DNA from 3 places in the Clostridium intestinale genome. Region 2 is predicted to be linked to each of the others. Evidence: predicted binding sites of a transcription regulator. Region 2 holds the regulator's gene; each other region holds the start of a gene.
What was found. The regulator LexA, encoded in region 2, represses DNA repair genes until DNA is damaged. The targets are predictions, from matches to a motif close to CNAACANNTGTTNG.

Region 1: uvrA (excinuclease ABC subunit UvrA) is a predicted target of LexA. The motif match lies at 4,552-4,565, and genes of this name have one in related genera.
Region 3: P8F83_RS14445 (putative DNA modification/repair radical SAM protein) is a predicted target of LexA. The motif match lies at 3,441-3,454, and genes of this name have one in related genera.

The regions. Positions count from the first base shown of each region.
Region 1 covers NZ_CP121166.1:4,189,384-4,197,897, reverse strand. The annotation lists gene P8F83_RS21300 (FtsW/RodA/SpoVE family cell cycle protein) at 1-970, opposite strand, end outside; gene P8F83_RS21295 (FHA domain-containing protein) at 984-1,427, opposite strand; gene uvrA (excinuclease ABC subunit UvrA) at 1,632-4,457, opposite strand; gene P8F83_RS21285 (lactate utilization protein) at 4,700-5,317, shown strand; gene P8F83_RS21280 (DUF871 domain-containing protein) at 5,430-6,518, opposite strand; gene anmK (anhydro-N-acetylmuramic acid kinase AnmK) at 6,523-7,689, opposite strand; gene P8F83_RS21270 (hypothetical protein) at 7,706-8,026, opposite strand; gene P8F83_RS21265 (PTS lactose/cellobiose transporter subunit IIA) at 8,045-8,356, opposite strand.
Region 2 covers NZ_CP121166.1:1,403,998-1,412,511, forward strand. The annotation lists gene miaA (tRNA (adenosine(37)-N6)-dimethylallyltransferase MiaA) at 1-886, shown strand, start outside; gene hfq (RNA chaperone Hfq) at 935-1,168, shown strand; gene P8F83_RS07295 (methionine gamma-lyase family protein) at 1,237-2,526, shown strand; gene lexA (transcriptional repressor LexA) at 2,571-3,170, opposite strand; gene P8F83_RS07305 (hypothetical protein) at 3,309-3,701, shown strand; gene P8F83_RS07310 (tyrosine recombinase XerC) at 3,886-4,875, opposite strand; gene P8F83_RS07315 (coiled-coil domain-containing protein) at 5,119-6,012, shown strand; gene purB (adenylosuccinate lyase) at 6,040-7,476, opposite strand; gene P8F83_RS07325 (DUF378 domain-containing protein) at 7,620-7,841, shown strand; gene P8F83_RS07330 (HPr family phosphocarrier protein) at 7,869-8,129, opposite strand; gene P8F83_RS07335 (pyridoxal phosphate-dependent aminotransferase) at 8,231-8,514, opposite strand, start outside.
Region 3 covers NZ_CP121166.1:2,817,867-2,826,380, reverse strand. The annotation lists gene P8F83_RS14460 (hypothetical protein) at 1-260, shown strand, start outside; gene P8F83_RS14455 (CotS family spore coat protein) at 273-1,316, shown strand; gene P8F83_RS14450 (TIGR03915 family putative DNA repair protein) at 1,335-2,078, opposite strand; gene P8F83_RS14445 (putative DNA modification/repair radical SAM protein) at 2,090-3,400, opposite strand; gene P8F83_RS14440 (glycosyltransferase family 4 protein) at 3,602-4,726, opposite strand; gene P8F83_RS14435 (CotS family spore coat protein) at 4,833-5,837, shown strand; gene yabG (sporulation peptidase YabG) at 5,949-6,809, shown strand; gene P8F83_RS14425 (Veg family protein) at 6,868-7,104, shown strand; gene P8F83_RS14420 (Veg family protein) at 7,450-7,686, shown strand; gene P8F83_RS14415 (DUF3794 and LysM peptidoglycan-binding domain-containing protein) at 8,014-8,514, shown strand, end outside.

The DNA.
Region 1 (8,514 bases), 1.9 Mb from region 2:
ATATACCTATCCCAAATACCATTCCCATTTCTTCGCAAATAACTGCAAATATAAAGTCCGTTGTATTTACTGGAATGAATCCTGGATACCCTTGCCCTAGTCCTGTTCCTACCATACCACCTGATGATATAGAATAAAGCCCTTGAACTATTTGATAACTTTCGTTATTAGCATATGCCCATAAATCCTTCCATATAAGAACTCTATTTCTTACATGAGAAAATAATCCATAAGCTACTACTGATCCTACAGAAAATAGCCCTAAGCTCATAAATACGTATTTCCCTTTAGCTGTAGCTATATATAATATAGTTACTGAAATTCCAAAGAAAATTAAGGCAGAACCTAAATCTCTCTGTAAAACCATACATCCTATGGATGCCATAACTACTGCTGCTGGCTCCACAAGTTGTTTAAAGTCTCCCATTAAATTCTTCTTGTCTTCATAATTTCTTAAAGCCGAAGCCAGGTAGAGAACTAAAAATATCTTTCCGAATTCTGATGGTTGAAATCCAAAACCTCCAAATAGCACCCAGTTTTTTGCTCCATATTGTTCTTTACCGATAAGTAAGGCCATAGGCATAAACAGAGCCGTAGCCGCTAAAAAATAGTATCTATATCTATTAAAAGTTTTTAGGTCTGGAAGTAATACTATTATAAGAATATAAGCTGTTATTCCTGCTATAAACCATATAATTTGCTTTATAGCAACTTTTTCATCTAATCTATATAAAACTGCTATTCCTATTACTGCTAAAACAGCTGCAAATATAAGTATAAACTTATCTCCATCTGGATAGTATTTTCTTATAACAAAGTGAGAAAACCCTATAAGTATAATTAATACTCCTCCCATAATTAAAGCTCCTATATCTATAGGATCTTTAAGGAGTGCTAGATTAACGAAAAGTGCTATGGTTAAAAAGTATACTACTGCTAAAAGTTTTCTTTCATCCTTTAAAGTCTTCATTTTTTCACCCCAGTTACATCACTTTAAATACTACTGTACCTATTTTTATTTCATCATTCATCTTTAACTTCATTCTTCCTTGTAGTTTTTGATTATTAATATAAGTTCCGTTAGTACTATCTAAGTCCTCTAAATAAAACTCATTATTTCTCACATATAACTTAGCATGGTTACCTGAAACAAAGGTATCAGATAAAATAATAGAATTATCCTCTTTTCTTCCTATTGTCACAGTATTTCTAACATGTATAAGAGAGCCTTTCTTTAGATTAGAGTTTTGTCCTTCATTAACAACTTCTAACCCATAGGCTAATTTTTCTTTATTAGATGAACCCTTTGTTCTATTTCCGCCTTTTACATCTTTGTACATAATTTTAAGCGCGTAGTAAATAATTATGTATAATACCACAATAAATAAAATTGCAAAGACCACTCCTATCAATTTCTGAAAACTCATGTACTCACCTCAATTATTATTTCATACTCTTATTTATATTGTCTCACTAGTACATTAATGATTATACAACAAAAAAACTACAAATATTGCATTTTTCAGGTAATCTTAAGAAATTCCTATAAAATTATATATTATTTTAGGGTACCCACTAGTCAACTTATGACACCTTATGGATACCCCAACTCAATCAAGTTACACCTGATCTTATTCTAAATATTTTTTAAGATATTTACCAGTGAATGAACTTTCAACCTTAATAATTTCTTCTGGAGTTCCTGTAGCTACTATAGTGCCACCTCCATCTCCACCTTCTGGACCTAAATCTATAATATAATCCGCACATTTAATCATATCTAAATTATGTTCAATTACTACTACAGAATTTCCAGCTTCAACAAGTCTTCTAATTATCTGAGTTAATCTATTAACATCATCTATATGTAAACCTGTTGTTGGTTCATCAAGAATATATAAGGTTTTCCCTGTACTTCTTTTTGAAAGTTCATAGGCTAATTTTATTCTTTGAGCTTCTCCACCAGAAAGTTGTGTTGATGGTTGACCTAATCTTATGTATCCTAGACCTACATCATACAAGGTTTCAAGTTTATTCTTAATTCTTGGTAGATTCTCGAAGAATTTTAATCCTTCTTCCACTGTCATATTTAATATGTCATCTATATTTTTACCTTTATATTTTACATCTAAAGTCTCTCTATTATATCTTTTTCCTTTACAAACCTCGCAAGGTACATAAACATCTGATAAAAATTGCATTTCTATTTTTATAATTCCGTCTCCAGAGCAAGCCTCACATCTTCCACCCTTTACATTAAAAGAAAATCTGCCTGGTTTATACCCCTTCATTTTTGCCTCAGTAGTTTGAGAGAAAAGTTCACGGATTATATCAAAAACTCCAGTATATGTGGCTGGATTAGAACGTGGTGTTCTTCCTATTGGGCTTTGATCTATGTCTATTATCTTATCTATAGCCTCATATCCTGTTATTTCTTTATGTTTACCTGGAACAATATTAGCTCTATTTATAATTTTATATAGTCCTTTATACAAAACTTCATTAACTAGGGTACTTTTTCCTGATCCGGATACACCAGTAACCATCGTTAGTAATCCTAATGGAATTTTTACATTAACATTTTTAAGATTGTTTTCCTTTGCTCCTTTTATAGATAAGAAGTTACCATTTCCTGTTCTTCTCTCACTAGGTAATTCTACTACTTTTTCTTTTCTTAAATATTGGCCTGTTATAGACTCTTTGCAATTCTTAATAACATCTAAAGTTCCAGCAGCTACTATATTTCCACCATGTTCTCCAGCTCCTGGTCCTATATCTACAACAAAATCAGCTTCTTTTATTGTATCATCATCATGTTCAACTACAATAACCGTATTTCCAACATCTCTTAGGTGTTTTAAGGTCTTAATCAGCCTGTCATTATCTCTTTGATGAAGTCCTATACTAGGTTCATCTAGTATATATAAAACTCCCATTAAAGATGATCCTATTTGAGTTGCTAATCTTATTCTTTGTGCTTCTCCTCCTGATAGAGTTCCTGAGTTTCTTGCTAAATCTAAATAATCTAATCCTACATCCTTTAAGAAACTTAGTCTGCTTCTTATTTCTTTTAGAATTTGTTCACTTATTACCTTATTTTTTTCTGATAACTCCAAGGAATTTATATAACTGAGTTCATCATTTACGGATAATCTTGTGAATTCGCTTATATTTTTCTCTCCCACAGTTACAGCTAAAGCTTCTGGCTTAAGCCTATGTCCTTTACACTTAGGACAATGATTATTGCTCATAAACTTTTCTACTTCACCTTTAATAAGGTCAGAGTTAGTATCTCTATATCTTCTTTTAAGATTATTAATTTCTCCCTCAAACGCATGATTGTAGGTTCCTTTAATCCCTTCCTTTGTATAATCTACTGAAACTCTCTCACCCTTAGTTCCATATAATAATAGCTCTACTATGTTTCTTGGAAGATCTTTTATAGGAGTATTCAAATCAAAACCATATTTTTTGCTTAAAGAATTTAACACTGCAAAAGTCCATGCATCTTCCTTAAGTCTTCCATCTCCCCAAGAGGCAATAGCTCCCTCCATTATAGACAATTCCTTATTAGGTATTACTAAATCTTCATCTATTTCCATTAAAGTTCCTAAACCATCACAGTGGTCACATTTTCCAAAGGGAGAGTTAAAAGAAAATAATCTAGGTGCTAATTCATCTATACTTATTCCACAATCAGCACAAGCAAAATTTTCTGAGAACAATACATCTTCTTCTCCAACTTTATTGATTATTACTAAGCCGCCGCTAAGTTTTAATGCCATCTCTAGAGAATCAGTTAACCTTCTCTCTATATCTGACTTTATAACTAATCTATCTATAACAGCTTCTATATTGTGTTTGTTATTCTTTTCTAGCTTTACTTCCTCTTCAGTAATCTCGTATATTTCTCCGTCTATTCTTGCTCTCACAAAGCCATTTTTTCTTATGCTATCTAAAATCTTTTCATGAGTCCCTTTTCTACCTCTAACAAGAGGAGATAATACTTGTATCTTTGTTTTTTCCCCCATTGCCATAACATGATCTACAATCTGATCCACTGTTTGCTGGGTTATCTCTTTTCCGCACTTAGGGCAATGCGGAGTTCCTATTCTAGCATATAACAGTCTTAAATAATCATATATTTCTGTAACTGTACCAACTGTAGAACGTGGATTTTTTGATGTAGTCTTTTGGTCAATTGATATAGCAGGAGAAAGTCCCTCTATGTATTCAACATCTGGTTTATTCATTTGTCCTAAAAATTGCCTAGCGTAAGCTGATAGGGATTCAACATATCTTCTTTGTCCTTCTGCATAAAGAGTATCAAATGCTAAAGAAGACTTCCCCGAGCCTGATAATCCAGTAAACACCACTAGTTTATCCCTTGGAATTTCTAAACTTACGTTCTTTAAATTGTGAACTTTTGCACCTTTAATAATTATCTTATCCTTCATTTAATCCTCCTGTTGATCAATATACTTCTATAAATTCCTATCTAATATTTTTGCCTAAATTCCAGAGTAAATTCAAATTTGTCATACATATTATTGAACATCTGTTCGTATAATTTATATTTTAAATCTTTCAAGTGCATTAGTCAACAATCTATTCTATAGAAATATTTATATATTTCTATATATTGCTGCTCTCTTATTTATTTGATATACTATTTCTCAAAAGTCTTAGAGGTGAGTAAATGAATCAAAGTATTACTAAATTAATAACCAATCTTGAAAAAAATAATATGGCTGGCTACTTTGTAAACAATAATGAAGAGCTATTAAATTTAATATCTGAATTAATAATCAAAGGGTCTTCAGTAGGTTCAGGTGATTCTATAACTTTAGAAGATACAGGTATTTTTAAATTTTTAAGAAATGGCAATTACAGATTTTTAGATAAATTTAATCCATCTTTATCAAAAGAAGAAAAACGTGATTTATATATAAAAAATTTTAATGTTGATACATTTATTACTGGTACAAGTGCTATTACTCTAGCTGGAGAAATTTTCAACATAGATGGTAATGGAAGCCGCGTTGCTCCTATGCTATACGGTCCTAAGCAAGTAATTATTGTGGTTGGTATTAACAAAATAGTTGAAAATCTAGATAGTGCTATCAAAAGAACTCGCCAAATAGCTGCCCCCTTAGATGCAAAACGTTTAGGGAAATCTACTCCCTGTACTAAATTAGATAGATGTATAGACTGTAACCATAAAGATCGCATATGTAATGATTTTGTACTAATAACAGGTCAATTTATAAAAAATAGAATAAAAGTTATAGTAATTAATGAATCTCTAGGTTATTAGGACTTTAAACAATTAAAACTTTATAAAAAGTTATAAAGTTTTAATTGTTTAATTGTTTAACTATATAAAGCTATAACTTTTCCACAAAAAAACTGCTGCAATGCAACAGTTTCTACTTAACCTCTTTTAATCTAAATTTTTGCCATGGTTCAATAAAATCTAATAAAAATTGTTCTTCTGGAACTATTCTCCCCACAACATTAGATTTTCCTGTGTTTTTCATTTCTTTTTTTACTAAATGCAGTTCCCCTGCATAATGTCCATAAAGAGAAGTCTCTATAACTAGATCTCCCTTTTTCATATCTATTGTGTTAAATGGAATAAATTCATGCCCCTTAAACTTAACTCTGCTTTGTGTGCTCCTAATAACATAATCCGAAACATCGCCTCTGTTAAAATGCAATTCTTCTAAAAGAATTTTTCTTTCAACATTAGGTACATCTTTATTTATTTCTACATTAAATGATAAACAATACGGATCTATCTCGCTTAATTGCCTCAATTCCTCTTCTGACGCAAAGCAGTTAGCTATTATTATATCATCAATCAATCCAGTAGCCCATAAATGTTTAGCTTGTGCTACTATACCCATTTCTCTATGAATTTCTAAAGTACATAACCCTTCATTTACTGGCCAAGGACCAAATGTAGCCTCAGTGGAGTTTACAAATGCTGCTGTAGTTATTCCTAATTCTTTATACTGTTTTGAGCACTTTATAAAATGATCATAACTTAATCCTGTATATCTATGTGGATAAAAATTATGACAAGCCATTATGTTATTCATATTAGGTTTATAAGATTGGATATTCTCTATATACTTTGTTCCTGAGCTCATATTTAATTCTATCTTTAATCCTTGGGGATTATAAGTCATTAAGGATTCCTCGTTCCCTGTAAAACCCATGTCTAACCTTACTCCATAGGCTCCTATTTCCTTAAAAAAACTTAGGTCTTCATAACTTATATTTAAGTCTCCAAACACTCTAGGGGATACGTCAGCCATTACCTCCATATTGTATTTGTTTGCATGCTCAATTGTTTTTTTAAATTCTTCAACAATCTTTTCTTTATCTCCCTCAACAGATAAAAGACAAGTAAAAACTCTCTTAAACTTGTATTTCGCAGCTAAATCTATATAAGCTAAATTTTCTTCTAATGTTGCATGTGTAGGATAAATTGAAATTCCTAATTTTCTCATATCTCTATCTCCTTCTATTTTTTATAGGCGGTAATGTTATATTTCCAAGTATAACTCTTTTTCTTGCCCCTGTAGCTCCCAAAACATTTCCGGCCCTTCTATTAACAGTTTCATAAGCTAATAAGGCAAATGCCACTGCCTCTTTTGCATCTGATGATAATCCTAAATCTTCTTGTATTAATACTTTAACATCCTTAAGTTCTTCTTTAAGCATTTTGATCAGGGTTTTATTATAACTTCCCCCTCCACCTAAAATTACTTCGTCTATTTTTAGTTTTGGAAAAATAAATTTTTTATAATTATAAGCTATAGATTTAGCGGTAAACATGGTCATAGTTGCTATTATATCTTCAGCCTTTAAATCCCCATATTTATTTAAAATACAATCTACTAATTGTTTTCCAAACAGCTCTCTTCCAGTAGTTTTAGGTGGTTTCATAGATATATATTCTATACTCATTAGTTCATTAAGTAGGTCTTGCTTTATACTTCCAATGCTTGCAAAATAACCATCTTTATCATATGGTATTCCTTTTAAATTTTTAGTAACTTCATCAATTATCATATTTCCTGGTCCAGTATCAAAAGCATAGACATCTTCTAATTTGCAATATCTCGGTAATACAGTAGCATTCCCTATACCCCCAATATTTTGTAAGATTCTATTTTTATCTCCTCTATAAAGCAGATATTCCGTATATGGAACTAAAGGAGCTCCTTGACCACCAGCCGCCATATCCATAGTTCTAAAATTAGAGATAACTGTGGTTTCTGTTTCATATGCTATAATTGCTGGTTCTCCTATTTGTAGTGTTGATTTTATATGTTCTCCATAAGCTTTTGGAATATGAAAAATAGTCTGACCGTGTGATCCTATAATATCCAGCTTATCAATATCAAAATTTGCTTTTTTGCACAAATTTTTTACAGCATTACTAAATGCATATCCTAATTCAAAATTTAAACTGCATATGAGTTCTACATTAGAACTTTCTTTACTTAAGGCTCTTTTTATTTTTTCTTTTAGTTCTTCTTCCAATGGCTCATTTATAAAATCTATTAGCTTTACTTCTATTTTGCCATCTATTTCTACTATATTTATTAATGCCGAATCAATACCATCTAAAGAAGTTCCTGACATCAGTCCCACTACATAGCTTTCTTTTTTCATGACATAACCTTCTTCACTATTTTTTCTTTTTGTATTTTGGGGTAGTGTTATTATAGATTACTCCTTTTAATTCCTTCTTCTCAATCATTAATCTTGTTGTCTCAAAGAATATTATACAACTCATGCCAAATACAAATCCCGATATTTGTAATACAAATTTAGGTAAATTTTCAAATGCCACTGTAGGAATTATTATTATAAAAGGAGCTATAAAAGCAATATACCATCTATATTTCATCAAATTCCATTTTTTCACTTCAATCATGTATTTTGTGAGTTTTGCAGTTATAGCTACAAAAGCTATTAATAGTAATATATTTAAAAAAGTGTTTATCATAAAAAACACCTCCATTTTTTATTTTTTTAATTCTTTTATTTCTTTACACATTTCTATCATTTGAACTATCAAATTTTGTTCTGAAATTGCTGTCATAAGCTGATCTTGTGCATGAACCATTAACAAGCTCATTTCAACTTTTTCTCCATTTATTTCTGATTGTATAAGCTCCGTTTGAGTCTTATGAGATAACCTTAGTTCTTCTTCACTTTTTTTAATTGAATCCGCTGCCTCATCAAACCTTCCTTCTCTTGCAAATTTTAAAGCATCAAAAGCATGTCCTCTTGCGTCACCACAGTGTAATATTATTTCAAAAATTTTTTCTTCCATTATTTCTCCTCCTAATTTTATTGTTTTGCTATAAAAAATATAACATTATCTATATAACTATATATATAGATAACTATATATAGTGTTTATGCGGATTATAGCCATTTTTATATCTTTAGCTTTAAATTTTCTAAGGAAACTACATATCAAAACATAAT
Region 2 (8,514 bases):
AAGCGATATAGCTGTTAAACTTGCAAAAGAATTAAATGGAGAGATCATTTCAGCTGATTCCATGCAAATCTATAAACATATGGATATAGGTTCAGCTAAAATTTCAAGAGAAGAAATGTGTGATATTCCTCACTATTTAATAGACTTTCTTGATCCAAGAGAAGAATTTTCAGTTTCGGATTTTAAAGATATGTGTCTAAAGATTATGGAAGACATCTATTCTAGAGGAAAGTTACCTATAATAGTTGGTGGTACTGGATTATATATAAATTCTATAATTTGTGATATGACTTTTACTGAAAGTGAAAAAGATGATAAGTATAGAGCACAGCTACTTAAGCTATCAGAAGAGCATGGAAATGAATTTATACATAATATGCTTAAAGAAGTAGATCAAGTATCCTCCGAGCAGATTCACTATAATAATGTAAAGAGGGTAATCCGCGCTTTAGAAGTGTATCATTTAACAGGAAAACCATTTTCATCTTACAATCTAGGAGAAAGTATATATAACTGTGATTATGATTTATATTATTATGTTTTGAATATGGATAGATCTAATCTTTATGAAAGAATAAATTATAGAGTAGATCTTATGATGTCAAAAGGTCTTCTTGATGAAGTTAAAACTCTAAAAAACATGGGATTAACAAGTGATATGCAGTCAATGAAGGGTATTGGATATAAAGAGCTTCTAGATTACCTTAATGACAAAACCTCTTTAGAATTTGCTATAGAATCAATTAAGCAAGGAAGTAGAAACTATGCTAAAAGACAGCTTACTTGGTTTAGAAAAGATCCTAGATCTATATTTATAGACAAGGATACTTTTGATGGTGATATAGATATTGTTAACAAAATAACTGGTGACATAATACAATCTTAAGAGTATAATAGAATTAATTTCTTATGGAAATATGGAGGATGAGTTTATATGAATAAGCAAAATAATAACTTGCAAGATATCTTCTTAAATGGCGCAAGAAAAAATAAAATAGCTGTAATTGTATACCTTACAAATGGCTTTCAATTAAAAGGATACGTTAAAGGTTTTGATGCATTTACTGTAATTTTAGATTGTGATGGAAAGCAGATGATGATATATAAGCATGCCATTTCAACTATAAACCCTGCAAAAATAATTTTATTTAATAACGAGAATGTATAATATATACTCTCTATGCAGTGCATAGAGAGCTTTTATTTGATGAAGTATTTAAAAAACGGAGGATATAAATGTTAGATTTAACAATAGAATATATAAAGAGTCAATATAATATAAGTGAAGAAACTATAAATCTATATAATAAAACAATAGTGGATATTCAAGATCAATTTAAAATCTATGATGAGATAAGAGAGTATAACCAAATTAAAGTCTTAAAAGCTCTTCAAGAAGAAAGAATAAGCGACTCTCATTTTACCAATTCTTCTGGTTATGGTTATGGAGACATTGGTAGAGATGCTCTAGATAAGGTATATGCACACATATTTAAGGCAGAAAGCGCTCTAGTAAGACCACACTTTGTAAATGGAACTCATGCAATAGGTACAGCCTTGTTCGGTAATCTTCGTCCAAATGACACTATGCTTGCCGTAACAGGAACACCATATGATACACTACATAATATAATAGGTCTTGATGAAGGCAAAAAGATAGGTTCTTTAAAAGAATATGGAGTAAATTATAAACAAATTGATTTAACTGAATCAGGGGATTTTAATTACGATGAGATAGAAAAAATATTAAAAGAAGATTCTTCTATAAAATTAGTACACTTACAAAGAAGTACAGGTTATGGTTGGAGAAATTCTTTTAGTTTAGACGCCTTAGAAAAAGCTATACACTTTATTAAAAGCATAAAAAATGAAGTAATTGTTTTTGTTGATAACTGCTATGGAGAATTTATAGATACTAAAGAGCCTACAGAAGTAGGTGCAGATTTAATAGCAGGTTCATTAATCAAAAATATAGGTGGTGGAATCGCTCCAACAGGAGGGTATATAGCAGGTAGAGAAGAGTATGTTACTCAAGCTGCCTACAGACTAACTGTTCCTGGAATAGGAGGGGAGTGTGGTTCAACTTTTGGCGTAATGAGAAGCTTGTACCAAGGATTGTTTTTAGCCCCACATATAGCAATTGAAGCACTAAAAGGAGCTATTTTCTGTTCAAGAATATTCGAACTTGCTGGATTTGAAGTGCTTCCTAAGTTTAACGACAAAAGAAGTGATATAATTCAAGCTATAAAGTTTGGAAACAAAGAGAAGCTTATTGCTTTCTGTAAGGGAATACAAAAAGGCTCTCCTATAGATTCATTTTTAGAGTGTGAGCCATGGGATATGCCAGGATATAATGATCAAGTTATAATGGCAGCTGGTGCCTTTATTCAAGGATCAAGTATAGAATTATCTGCTGATGCACCAATTAGAGAACCATACATAGCATACCTTCAAGGTGGTTTAACCTTTGATCACGCTAAAATAGGTATACTTATAGCTTTATCAAAGGTATTAAATATACAGTAATCTATAATTTGCATAATATAAAAAACTGGCTTAACGCCAGTTTTTTAATATGCTCTAAATAATCCTACAAGTTTACCTAATATAGCACAGTCATCAACTATAATAGGCTCCATAGTTTTATTTTCTGGTTGAAGTCTTATATGATCTTTTTCCTTAAAAAATCTCTTAATAGTAGCTTCATTTTCTATTAAAGCAACTATTATCTCTCCGTTTAAAGCAGTAGTGCATTGTTCAATAATAGCTAAATCACCATCATTAATTCCAGCATCAATCATACTTTCACCAGAAACCTTAAGCATAAATAATTCTCTATCATGTTTTATATATTCAATAGGTATAGGAAATGAATCCTCTATATTTTGTGTAGCTAATATAGGAGTTCCAGCAGTAACCTTACCAACTATAGGTATGTTAAGCATTTCTCTTTTCGCTGCATTTAATTCAACTATTTCTAAAGCTCTTGGCTTAGTAGGATCCCTTTTAATAAAACCCTTTTTCTCAAGTCTCTTAAGATGACCATGAACAGTTGAGGTTGACTTTAAATCTACAGCCTCACATATTTCTCTTACAGACGGTGGGTATCCTTTGTTTTCAGTATAAGTTTTAAGAAATTTATATATTTCTGATTGTTTATCCCTTGTCATTATTAACACCTCTCTAACTGATTCCTATTATAACATACGTATTTCAAATATTCAAACCTATGTTCCCATAAGTTAATTTGATTAGTTTATACTAATTTGATATAATCTTGTTTGTAATAAAATAAAAGGAGAATTATAATGGATAAGACCAATGTTTTTAATGATTCTGAATTTGTAGATGACGATAATTGTATATATGATTCAAATAAAATCTGTGATAATTGCGGAAAATGTTTAGAAGCTGAGGGAGTAGACATCAGGGCTATTAAAATCGAAGAAATAGCTAAAGTATCTGAAGAAACTTCAATAAAAGCAAGTGAATCCCTTACTCTTGAAGAAGAAATAGATGATCAAGAAGATAGTGTAGAAGTTTTTGATGAATCCAACTTTTTTGAGGAAGAAGAGTACGAAGATGCATGGGATCACATCGAATATATAGATGATGTTCAAAATATTTTAGATGATGATATTGCATTAGAAGAAAACTCAGAGGAGATTTACCCAGGATTAATTAGGATAAAGAGATTTTAAAAAAAATCTCTTTATCCTTTTTTATTTGATTTTTCATTTAACCAGAAAACTGTTTAAGAAGTTAACCAGTTTTCTGGTTAAATGGTTAACTGGTTAACTGCTTATAAATCATTTAAACAAGTTTCTTATTAATACTGAGCCTAATGAAGTTTATAAAAAGAAAAAACTTCTACAAATCAGATGTTTATAACTTTGATAAAGGATTTTGTTTTACAGCTTCTCTTAAGACCTCATCATCAACATGAGTATATATCTGTGTTGTAGATATGCTATCATGACCTAAAATGCTTTGAAGGCTTCTTATATCTACATTTCCATGCTTATACATGAGAGTAGCAGCAGTGTGGCGTAATTTATGAGGAGTGTATTTTTGCTCAGTTAATCCAGCTTCTATCGTATATTTCTTTACTATTCTTTCGACGCTTCTTTTATTTATTCTCGTTCCCTTTGAACTTATAAAGAGAGCATCATTGTCGTTTTCGGATATATTTTTTGTTTTTTTTCTTTCTATCATATAAGAATCTAAAGCTTTAATGCAAGCTTCGTTTAAATAAACTGTTCTCTCCTTATTACCTTTTCCTATAATAGTTAATATATCTCCCTTAATTTTAGATATATTTATACCACAAAGCTCTGAAACACGCACTCCACAATTTAAAAATATAGTTATCATGCAATAATCTCTAGCATAAAATTTATAACTTCTATCCATAGAGTTTAAAAGCTTAATAGACTCATCCAAAGTTAAATAAACAGGGTGGCGCTTATTAAGTTTTGGAGATTCTAACTCTTTAGCTGGATTATTTCTAACTATTCCTTGTTTTCCTGATAAAAAATTAAAAAAAGACTTTAAAGCGGCCACTTTCCTAGCTCTAGCATAAGTTCCGTTTTCTCGTTGTTTTTCTGCAAATGAAACAAATGCATATAAATCCGAAAGCTTTATACTATTTATAAAAGCCTCATCTATAAAACTTAAATCAATCTCATTAAATTCAGTATTCTTATGAGCTTTACCTTTATATATTGCTATAAATCTAAAAAACATCATAATGTCAATTCTGTAGCCATCAATAGTATTAGGGGATTTCCCTCTGATTGTACTTAGATAATTTAAAAAATCAGCTAATAATTCAGGAATTTTCTCATCGTAAGCTATATTTATATCATATTTCATTAAATTTTCTCCTTTGTCACCTTAATAATTAGTATTTTATACCTTTTTCGCTCTTTTTTCAACTAAAACACGTCGCTAAATAAGCATTTAGCGACATTATCTTTGCGCAAATATATTTTCAACTTAAAATCATAGTGATTTTTTACGTTTAATCGAATTTTCAAATCAATTTCTTTAATTAAACTTGATTTTTGTAATACATATATATTACAATGTATTCATATGTATTACAGGAGGCGTATTATGGGAGAAATAAAGGCGACAACGTTTAGGTTATCAGAAGAAACTACAAAATCATTTAGAGAAACAGCTGAAACACATGGAATGACACAAGAACAATGTTTAGCAAACTTATTACATGTATTTGAACTAAAGGAAGCAAAAGAAATCTTTAAGGATAGAAAAAAAGAAATTGAAATTTTTGAAGAATACATTTCTAGAATACAAAATTTGTATTTAACTTCTTTAGAGATTAATTTAACCGAAGAAGAAAGATTTAAAACAGAATTTAATAAAGACTTAGAGGAAAAAAGCAATATAATAATTTCATTAAATAAAGAGATAAAAAATATTAAAGATAAAAATGAAAAATTACAAGAACAAATTTCAGAACTTAAAGAATCATTAAATAAAAAAGAGACTTCATTAAAAGTTTATGATGAAATGCAAGCTCAGAATAAATTTCTGATAAATAAAATAACAAAAGATAACGAATCTTTATCTTTTAAAATAAAAGAGCTAGAAGAAGAAAATCTCAAAGCAAAAGAATATGAAATTTTAAATAAAGATCTTCAGGAAAAGATAAACTTATCAAACAACACTATTATAGAAAAGAATCTATATATAAACTCTATAGAAAGCAAATTAGAGTTTTTACAATCATCTTTAATACAAGCAAAAGATGAAATTACTACTATAAAAACCACTAACAAAGACGAAATATCTAAAATGAAAGATGAATTTCAAAGAGAAAAAAAACTTACAGCTGATGAACTTAAAGAAAGCTTAGAAAAGTATTATAATTTAAAGATTTCCACCGAATTAAAGTTCTCATTAAGCGAAAAAGATAATGAAATCGAGAAATTAAAATCAGAAATTAAAACCTTAAAAGAAAAAAATAAGGAGAAGACTAATTAACAGTCTTCTCCTCTACTTCATCTTCATCTAAACATTTATTTCAGCTTTTAAATTAAGTGCTTCAGAATTGTTTTCTAATATAGGATTTATGTACTCTTCTATAAACTCTTCTACTTGACTTGGAGATCTTCCTATAAACTTATTAGGATCTATTATATCTCTAATTTCATTTTCAGTTAACCCAAATCCACCATCAGCTATTATTCTATCTATTAAATCATTATTTAACCCTTCTCCTTTTACTCTTTGAGAAGCTTCCATAGAATAACCTCTTATCTTTTCATGTAATTCTTGTCTATCTCCACCTTTTTTAACAGCTTCCATCATTATGTTTTCAGTCGCCATAAAAGGTAATTCATTATTTACATGAGCCGCTATTACCTTCTCATAAACCACCATACCTTCAGATATATTCATATATAGATTTAATACTCCATCTAAAGCTAAAAACGCTTCTGTTACTGCTATTCTTTTATTTGCAGAGTCATCTAATGTTCTTTCAAACCATTGAGTAGCTGCAGTAACTGCTGGATTTAGTGAATCTACTATTACATACCTTGCTAAAGCTCCTATTCTTTCCGATCTCATAGGATTTCTTTTATAAGCCATAGCTGATGATCCTATTTGATTTTTTTCAAATGGTTCCTCTACTTCCTTCATGCTTTGTAAAAGTCTTAAATCATTAGAGAATTTATATGCACTTTGCGCAACTTCTGATAATGTATTTAAAACTATAGAGTCTAATTTTCTTGGGTAAGTTTGACCTGTTACTCCATAACTTTTCTCAAAACCCATTCTTTTAGCTACCATAACATCTAAAGCTTTAACTTTACTTTCATCACCCTCAAAAAGAGTCATAAAGCTAGCTTGAGTTCCAGTTGTACCTTTAACTCCTCTAAGCTTCAATGTACTTAATACATGATCTATATTTTCAACATCCATAACCAAATCCTGCATCCATAAAGTAGCTCTTTTCCCTACTGTAGTTAACTGAGCAGGTTGAAAATGTGTAAATCCTAGTGTAGGCATATTTTTATATTTTAAAGAAAATTCTTTAAGCAGTGCTAAAACACTTACAATCTTTTTCTTTATTAATAATAAAGCTTCCTTCATTATTATAACATCAGTATTATCGCCTACATAACATGATGTAGCCCCTAAATGTATTATTCCTTTAGCAGAAGGACATTGCAGTCCATATGCATATACATGACTCATAACGTCATGTCTCACTTCTTTTTCTCTTTTTATAGCTTCCTCATAGTTTATATTATATATATTAGCCTTTAATTCGTTAACTTGTTCTTCAGTTATATTTAGCCCTAATTCTTTCTCACATTCAGCTAAGGCAACCCAAAGTTTTCTCCATGTAGTAAACTTCATATCATCTGAGAATAAAAAACTCATCTCTTTAGATGCGTATCTTGAATTTAATGGTGTGCTATATAAATCAGTTCTAGTCATAAAAACCTCCATACGAATATATTTGTTATTTTATTGATTTTAGTTCGCATTTTATTATATCATATTTTATAAAAAATATCAGTTATATTACTAATTTTCATGAATATAAATTAAACATATATTATATTATGGGAGATGGTTATATGTATAAAGTTAATCTATTAGACAAACTTTCTTTTTTATTTGTTATTATAGGCTCTATCAATTGGGGTTTATACGGTCTATGTAACTTCAACCTTGTTCATTATCTATTTGGATTTGCCCCACTATTAGAACGCATAATATATATTATAGTATTCGTTTCAGGATTAAATTTAGTCGCACTAGTTTTTAGAAGTAAAATGATATTAAAAAGAGAGCAATAAAAAAAGGTTCTATACGAACCTTTTTTATTATTCTTCTAAAGTTTCTATTAATTTAACAACTTCTTCTACTGCTAAAGTTTCGTCATCGCCTGAAGCTATAACTTTTACTAAAGCATCTTTAGTAACTCCTAAAGATAATACTCCAATTAAACTTTTAACGTTTGCTTTTTTTCCATTATACTCGATTTGAACATCAGACTTAAAAGATGAAGCCTTCTTTACTAATAAAGTAGCTGGTCTTGCATGTAATCCAGTAGCGTTTTTTACTAAAACTTCTTTAACTACCATCTAATTCACCTCTTTGCATTTATTTCGTTATGTTTATCAATAACTTATTTCATTATATATTGTTTTGTAGTTAATTTCAACACTATAAATTAAAATATTGCTTAATTTAAAGCCAATGTAAATGATTTTATTCTTTTTATTCCTTCTATTATGGCATCGTTTGAAGTAGCATAAGATAATCTAATGTAGTTTTCTAGTCCAAAACCTATTCCAGGGACTACTGCTACCTTCTCTTTTTCTAAGAGCATATCTGAAAAAGTCAAAGAATCTTTTATAACAACAGAATCAATAGACTTACCTATTAATTTTTCAATATCCACCATTACATAAAAAGCTCCTTGAGGATATATATAATCCAAATCCTTTATATCATCTAATAATTTAA
Region 3 (8,514 bases), 1.4 Mb from region 2:
GTGATTATGGAAAGTTTTTATTGAAAATTAAAAGAAGGATAAAGATTATTAACTATAATGAAGCTATAGAATTTATATTGACTCAAGAAGGTTTAGATGATAATTCTAAAAAATATTTAAATGGCTATATTTCTTTTCCGCTAGAGACGTTAAAAACTCTGCAAAAATATAAAGAAGGGAAGAAACAATGGAACGAAGAAACCTTCTATTATAAATTTATGAAGGCTTATGAATTTGATAATAGTATTACATTATTATAGAAGGGTGATTTTATGAACAAACTTAGATATTCGGATGAAAAATACCTTTGTGATTATGATTTAGACACTGATTTATTTGAATTATTTGATTTAAAGGTTGAGGATTTAATACCTTTACGAAGTGTATATATTTTGATTACTGATAAAGGCAAAAAAATATTAAAGAAAATAGAAAATACAGAAGACATGAAATTTATAACTTCAGCTTTAGATTATATTAAGGATGGTTATTCAGATATATTAACCTTTGTTAAAGCTGGGGATGGAAATTATTATGTAAGATGGAAAGATGGTATATATTGTGTTATGGAATTGATTGAGGGACGGGAATGCTGTTGTTCAAATCCTTTAGATGTAGTAATAGCCTCAAAAGCTTTAGCGCAATATCATAAATCTTCTCTAGGAATATTAAAGTATCTTGAAGGCAGCAACTTAGAAATTTTGAAAAGTAACTTAGGGAAGTTTCCTAATAAATTTAATGAAGCTAAAGAAAATTTACTCGATATAAAACAAAGAGTAGGTAAATATGGATATAAGAATACTTTCGATAATCTTCTGCTAGAGAGTATAGATGAACAAATAGAGAATATAAATGAATCGATAAAGAGAATAGAAAAGTCAAATTATGAAAATTTATGTAGAGATGAAAGTAAGACGGTGTTATGTCATAATGATTTGGCACATCATAACATTATACTGTCAGAAGATAGAGCTTATTTTATAGATTTTGAATATTCTTTAGTAGATATTAGAGTTCATGACATATGTAATTTTTTGATGAAATCTATAAAAAATTATGGATATGATTTTGATAAAAGTATAGAAATAATAAATGCCTATGATTCAGTATGGAAGATAGAAAAGGATGAGTTAGAAGTGTTATATGCAATAATGATTTTTCCAAATGATTATTATAATTTGGTATACAATTACTACAATAAGAAAAAGAATTGGAGTTATGAATCCTTTTTATCAAAGTTTCAAAATAAATTAGCAGATGAACCAGATAGAAAAGATTTTCTGAAAATATATGAAGAAAAAAAGATTACAAAATAAAACCAGAATTACCTGGTTTTATTTTGTTTCTAAAAGATGTTTCCAATAACGTTTAGGCATTTTGTTACTTTGAAGCCTCAAGTTTTGTCTAGATGATATTGTGGTTGAGTTATAATAAGTCTTCCACAATTGTGTTATATCTTCTTTATAATTTTTTAATGCATCATAATAATTTATTGACATAGAGATGATTTCATAGTCATTTTGTAGTGAACTATAAACTAAAGCTAATTCTCTTTTAATATCATGTATTATAAAATTTTCATTACAAAACCTTTTGGTAAAATGATAACTTAATAATTCTAAAATATTGTGATCAGGTTCAATAGATGAATATAACATTTGGTCGTTAATCAAAGAAAATCTAACAAAGCCTTCAAACATATGAGTTTCCTTCAAAACCTTATTTCTAAGAGCTAATATGTTTTTAACCCTACTATCATAAATGTGATGGTCAATTAAAGAACCTAATTTAAAAGCTAGTTTTATATATTTAAAAGCTAATGAGAAACAGTCTTTGGTATCGGATAAATAAGCATAGTAAATATTCTCTACAACCTCTTCTCCAGTATTTTTTAGTAGAGAGGTATATACCTTATTTGCTTTTACATTATCTGTAGCTATATATTTTTTTTCGTATAATAAATTTTCTTCAAATGAATGTTTAGAAAATATTAAAGAAGTATTTTTGTATGAATAGTAACATTCATATATGCAAGTTAAAAAACCATTAAAACTTCCGTCATGTATTAGTACAATCATAAAACTCCTATCTATAGATTACCACTTATACTGGTAATTCTATCTTCTGGTTTATTTAATGATAATTGAGAGAAAAAACTTAGTTGAGTATAGTCTTCTGAATTATTATAAACTTTAATTTTTTTATCAATTAGTTTATTTTCGATTAGAAGAGGGTCAAAATAGGTGTCACCTAAGTACTTACCCTTACATAATATAAAATATTGTGCTCGTTTTAGTACAACTCCTAGGCTCTTTAAATCTTCATAGGATAACGAGTGAACTCTTCTAGAAATCACTATTCTTTTAGCTGATTTTAGTCCTATACCAGGAATTCTAAGTAAAGTTTCATAGGGGGCTTTATTAACTTCTATAGGAAATAAATCAATGTTATTTAGCGCCCAAAAACTTTTTGGATCAAGTTTTAAATTAAGACTAGGATTTTTTTCGTTAAGCAGCTCAGAGGCTGTAAAACCATAATAACGGAGTAACCAATCACTTTGATATAGTCTGTGCTCTCTAATTAGCGGAGGTACTGATATTGAAGGGAGAAGTTTATTGTTTTTTACAATTGGTATGTAAGCTGAATAATAGACCCTCTTCAATTTATAGTTTTTATATAAATTTTCGCTTAAAGTAAGAATATCCTTATCATGTTCGTTAGTTGCTCCCACTATTAATTGGGTGCTTTGACCGCCAGGGACAAAGGTGGGAGAATGAGAAAAAACTCGTTTATTATAATTAAATTCATTTATTTCTTTAGCTATTGTTTTCATAGGAGAAAGTATGTCGATTTTTGATTTTTGAGGAGCTAAAAGCCTTAATGAAGAAGCTGATGGAAGTTCTATATTAACGCTCATTCTATCTGCATATTTGCCTAATTCTTTAATTAATACTTCATCACAGCCGGGAATAGCCTTAACATGTATATAACCATTAAACTTATGAACTTGACGTAATAATTTTAAAGTTTTTAATAGCAGTTCCATTGTATAATTAGGACTTTTTAAAATTCCTGAACTTAAAAATAAACCCTCTATGTAATTTCTTTTATAAAAATTAATAGTTAAATCACATATTTCTTCAGGAGTAAAAGCTGCTCTTTCACAGTCATTAGAGATTCTATTTTGACAATAAGCACAATCATAGACACAATAATTAGTTAACAGGATTTTTAATAAGGATATACAACGTCCATCAGGGGTAAAGCTATGGCAAATTCCGCTACTCGAGGTATCTCCTAAATAATTTTTCTTACTAGACCTACTAGATCCAGATGATGAACATGAAACATCATATTTAGCACTATCAGATAAAATACGAAGTTTGTTAATTAAATCCATAAAAATCACTCCTAAAAATTAAGCTAAGTATATTATATAGCAAACATATGTTCTAAGTAAAGGGGGATTATAATATATAGTGTTTATTAGGTGCTAAAGAAGCTCCAATCCATAATAATTTCATGGATTGGAGCTTTTAAAGTTTAGTCTTAAACTCTTATTATATATGACATTAAGATATATATAATGCACTTTTTACAATTATCTTATTTTATTTATAAATTTATAAGCAGATAGTGTGTCTAAGGCAGTTTTATTCCAATTATATATTTTGTTTCTTTCAATGCCTTCAACTGTAAGTTTTATCTTTAAATCTATATTTGTTAATATGCTATACATAGCATTCATAATCTCATATACATCTTTAGGATTAATTAAAAGTGCAGAGTTTCCTAATATCTCAGGGATAGAAGTGCAGTTAGAGGCTATAACAGGGGTACCACAGGCCATTGCTTCAAGTGGAGGTAATCCAAAGCCTTCATAAAATGAAGGATAAACTAGAGTCTCACAAGCGTTATAAAAAACAGGCATATGTTCTAGTGTGATAAAACCAGGAAAGATAACTTGATCTTCAATTCCAAGTTCAAGGGCTCTATTTTTGTATTTCTCGTAAGAAATACCTTGTTTACCAACAATAACAAGTTTTAAATCTTGGGTATATATGCCTTTTAGTAATGAGAATGCTTCAATGAGACCAGTTATATTTTTTCTAGGGCTAAAACCACCCACATATAATATGAAATTACTATCTATTAAATAATTTAATCTTAAGAATTTTTTACATTTAATTTTATCCATAGGTTTATATATATTTTCAGCTGCTAAATGGGTTACAAAAATCTTATCTTTAGGGTAATTAAATTCTTTAGAAATATCATCTTTTGAGAAGTTAGACACAGTAATAATTCCTTGTACTCCATCAATGATTTTTTTCATATCATTATTAAATATCTTTAGATACCTATCACTTACTGTTTCAGGCATTCTAAGAGGGATTATATCATGAAGAGTAATTATTGAGGAACTGTCTAAATTATTTGGTAAACCTACTCCATTTTGAGGGACATGATAAATATCTAAATTTTCATCTTTAAGGATATTTGGTAGAGAGACCTCTTCCCAAAAGTTTTCTTGGGTATCATGAACTGTATTGATAAATTTAAAGTTGCTATTAAGGTTATCTAAATTTGAGTTATTAGGAAGAAAGAGTGAATAATCATTGATCTTGTCAACTAAATTTAGGTTATATATTAGTTGATAGGTGTATGTGCCGATTCCAGTACCTCTATACCATTTAGCAGCTCTACCATCTATACCAATATGCATTATTAAATCCTTTCGCAGTAGTTATAATTTATTATATTAACTTCTTTTGATAATTGTTAATAATTGTTAGCGATAGCACATATAAATATTTAGGGGGTGATTAACTATGATGAGGGAATCAGAAATTGAAAGACAGTTTGGTATAAGGATAGAAAGCATTAAACCCAATAAAGGGATATACCATCTAAAAACAGATAAAGGTGAAAGGTGCTTAAAAAAAATTAATTATGGAATTCAAAAACTTTTATTTGTATATGGTGCAAAGGAATATATTATTAATAAAGGTTATCAAAATGTAGATAGATATTTTTTGAATATTGACGGAGAACCTTATGCACTAGTTAATGAAGATATATATACTTTATCTGAGTGGATAGAGGGAAAGGAATGTGATTTTCATAAATTAGATGAGGTTATAATCGCAGCAAAAGAATTGGCAAGACTACATGAAATCAGTAAGGGGTATGATCCTCCAGAAAACAGTAAATTAAAAACTGATTTAGGAAGATGGCCTAATCTTATGGAAAAAAGGATAAGGGCATTAGATAAAATGAGAGACATGGCTAGGAAAAAAAGTAACAAAGGAACTTTCGATTTAAATTATATTAAAACTGTAGAATTTTATAAAGAATTAGGTAAAAGAGCGCTTTCAGTATTGAAGAATTCTAATTATTTAGAGATATGTAATATTACAGAACAGGAAAAGAGTTTTTGCCATCATGACTATACTTATCACAATATAATTTTAGACAAAGATAATAATGTGAATATAATTGATTTTGATTATTGTAAAAGAGAAGTAAGATCATATGATATATCCAATTTTATGATAAAGGTACTAAAGAGAGTTGGGTGGAATGTGGATTATGCTAAGGAAATACTTAAGGCGTATGATTCTATTTCTAAGATTAAAGAAGAGGAATATAGTATTATATATGCATTTCTATTATTTCCTCAAAGATATTGGAGATTAGCTAATCGTTATTATTATAATGAGGTTAATTGGGGACAAGTTACTTTTGGTAATAAACTAGAGTCATTGGGTAAAGAGAAAGATGATTATTTAAAATTTATTGATGAATTTAAAGAAGCATATAATTTAAAAGAATAATTTATCAAAGAGTAAGAGCTAAACCTCTTACTCTATTCTTTTGTATTATAAGGCACACAATATGGGTTTCGGCATATTATAGTATATATCAGTATTTATGAGGAGATAAATATGGGAATAGGTGATATTGTAGTTAGGAAGTCATATGGAAAAGATATTACTTTTAAAATAATTGATATAAAAGAAAATGAGGACGGAGTAGTTTATGTTTTAAAAGGCATAAATATAAGAATTATAGCTGACGCATCTATCGATGATTTAGAACATGTAAATGACGAGTTTCAAGGAGAGAAAGACAAGATACTTAATGCTAGAGTCAATCAAGCAATAAAAAAGGCTATAACTTCCAGAGATGGCGCTTATAGAATTACAAAGTCTCCCAAAATCATACAAGAAAAAGAGTTGATGTTTGGGAGGCCTGGAAAAGTTCTGCACATAGATGGGGATAGTGTTTACATGGAAAATTGTTTAAAAGTATATAAACAGTTAAATCTTGATGCTGTAGGAAAAGCGATAGTTGAAAAAGAACAGCCTATACAGGTAGTAGAACTGGTGAAAGAAATAAAGCCAGATATAGTGGTATTAACTGGGCATGATGGTGTATTAAAAAATTCAAAAGATTATTTAGATTTAAATAACTACAGGAATTCTAAATACTATATTGAATCAGTAAAGGCACTTAGAAATTTTAATACTAGTTATGATGAATTAGTGATTTTTGCAGGTGCTTGCCAATCTTGTTATGAAAGTATATTAGATGCAGGAGCAAATTTTGCATCTTCACCAAGTCGAGTATTGATTCATTGCTTGGATCCTGTATTTGTATGCGAAAAAATAGCTTATACAAGAATAGATAAGGTAGTTTCTATTACTGACGTAATAGAAAACACTATAACCGGTATAAAGGGGATAGGAGGATTACAGACAAGAGGTAAATACAGAGAAGGATATCCTAAATCACCCTATGTATAATATTAGAAATATTTAAAAGTAATTTTGCTAGTAATAAAATACAAGGAGGATGTGAGTGTTGGAGAAAAATACGACGATTGCGTCTATAAAGAAATATCTAGAAGCACACATTGGAGAAAAAGTTACATTAAAAGCTAACGGAGGGAGAAAGAAAATTTTTGTTGATAGTGGAGTACTTGAAGGAGTATATCCAAGTATCTTTGTCGTTAGACTAGAAACTGGAGCACAAAGGACTGTGACATATAGTTATTCCGATATATTAACAAAAACCGTCCAATTGTATTTTGGAGGATAAACTTCGATTTAAAAATCGAAGTTCTTATTTTTTATAAATAAAAGTTTCAAATAGATAAATCAATAATATTTACTAAATATAAATAATAATTAATTATATGGATATACTACTATAGAACTCATACTAAGAATTAAAATATTGCTGTATACATTATAAATAAATACCAGTGTAAAATTAAAATTTATTTGTATGTTAAGCAACAAATTATAAAAAAATATAAGATTAAATTTTTGGAATTTAAAAATTAGATTGACAAGTTGGAGTAAATAGTGATAAAATTAAAATTTTAATTTGACAATTATGAGGTTTTGAGGTAAAATATATAATGGAAAGAGGGTGTTTAATTTGGAAAAGAATAGAACCTTAGCTTCCATAAAAAGAGACCTTGAAGGCCATGTAGGTGAAAAAGTAACCTTAAGGGCTAACGGTGGAAGAAAAAAGATCCTAGTAAATAATGGAGTACTTGAAGGAGTATACCCTAGTATTTTCGTTGTAAGATTAGAAAGTGACACCCAAAGGACAGTGACATATAGTTATTCAGATGTTTTGACAAAGACAGTTCAATTATACTTTGCAGGATAAACTTCGATTAAAAAAATCGAAGTTTTTTTATTGTATAAAAAAAGAAAGATGGTGGGTTTCCATCTTTCAACTATGGTATAAAAGGGTATTGAGAATTTATGAGAGGTTATATGGTCAATAACCTCTTTTATAATACGACATTTTAATTACCATGTCAATAACTTTTGAGAAAAAAACTTAATATTATATATGTTTCGACAAAATTAATAAAATATATGTTTAAATATGTCGTAATAATTATTTTAAATACGCTATAAAGTATTCATATATTATAGGAAAGAAAGTATAAATAGTATTAGGTATTTTGTATTTTATGGGAGGGATATGATGTCACAGATAGATGTTATAAGAGAAAGTGTAGAGTATGAGCAATTACTTAGAGAAGATACTAATGAATTACCATTAAGAGGAGAGTTTTTAATTCCAGATACGCATCCGGATGTCCAAGAGATTATTTCAGTGGATGCAAAGACTATAATAAATAGCAAAGAATCTATGGGAGATAGAATTTCAATTGACGGAACTATAGAATATCTAGTTTTATATTTAGCAAGAGAAGAAGATGGGGTAGTTGTAAATAGTGTTTCTTATAGCGATAGGTTTAATAGCTATATTGAAGCGCTAGATTCAGAACATAGAGTTTCCTGTGAAGCAAATTGTATAATTGAACATATTGAAGGTAAGATAATCAATGAAAGAAAAGTAGCTATAGAAGGAAATTTAATGATAAAGAGTCAATGTTACAAAAATTCACACCTAGATTTTTTAAAAGATGTTACGGGATTAAAAGATGTACAAATATTAAAGAGTAAAGAAACTATTGATAAA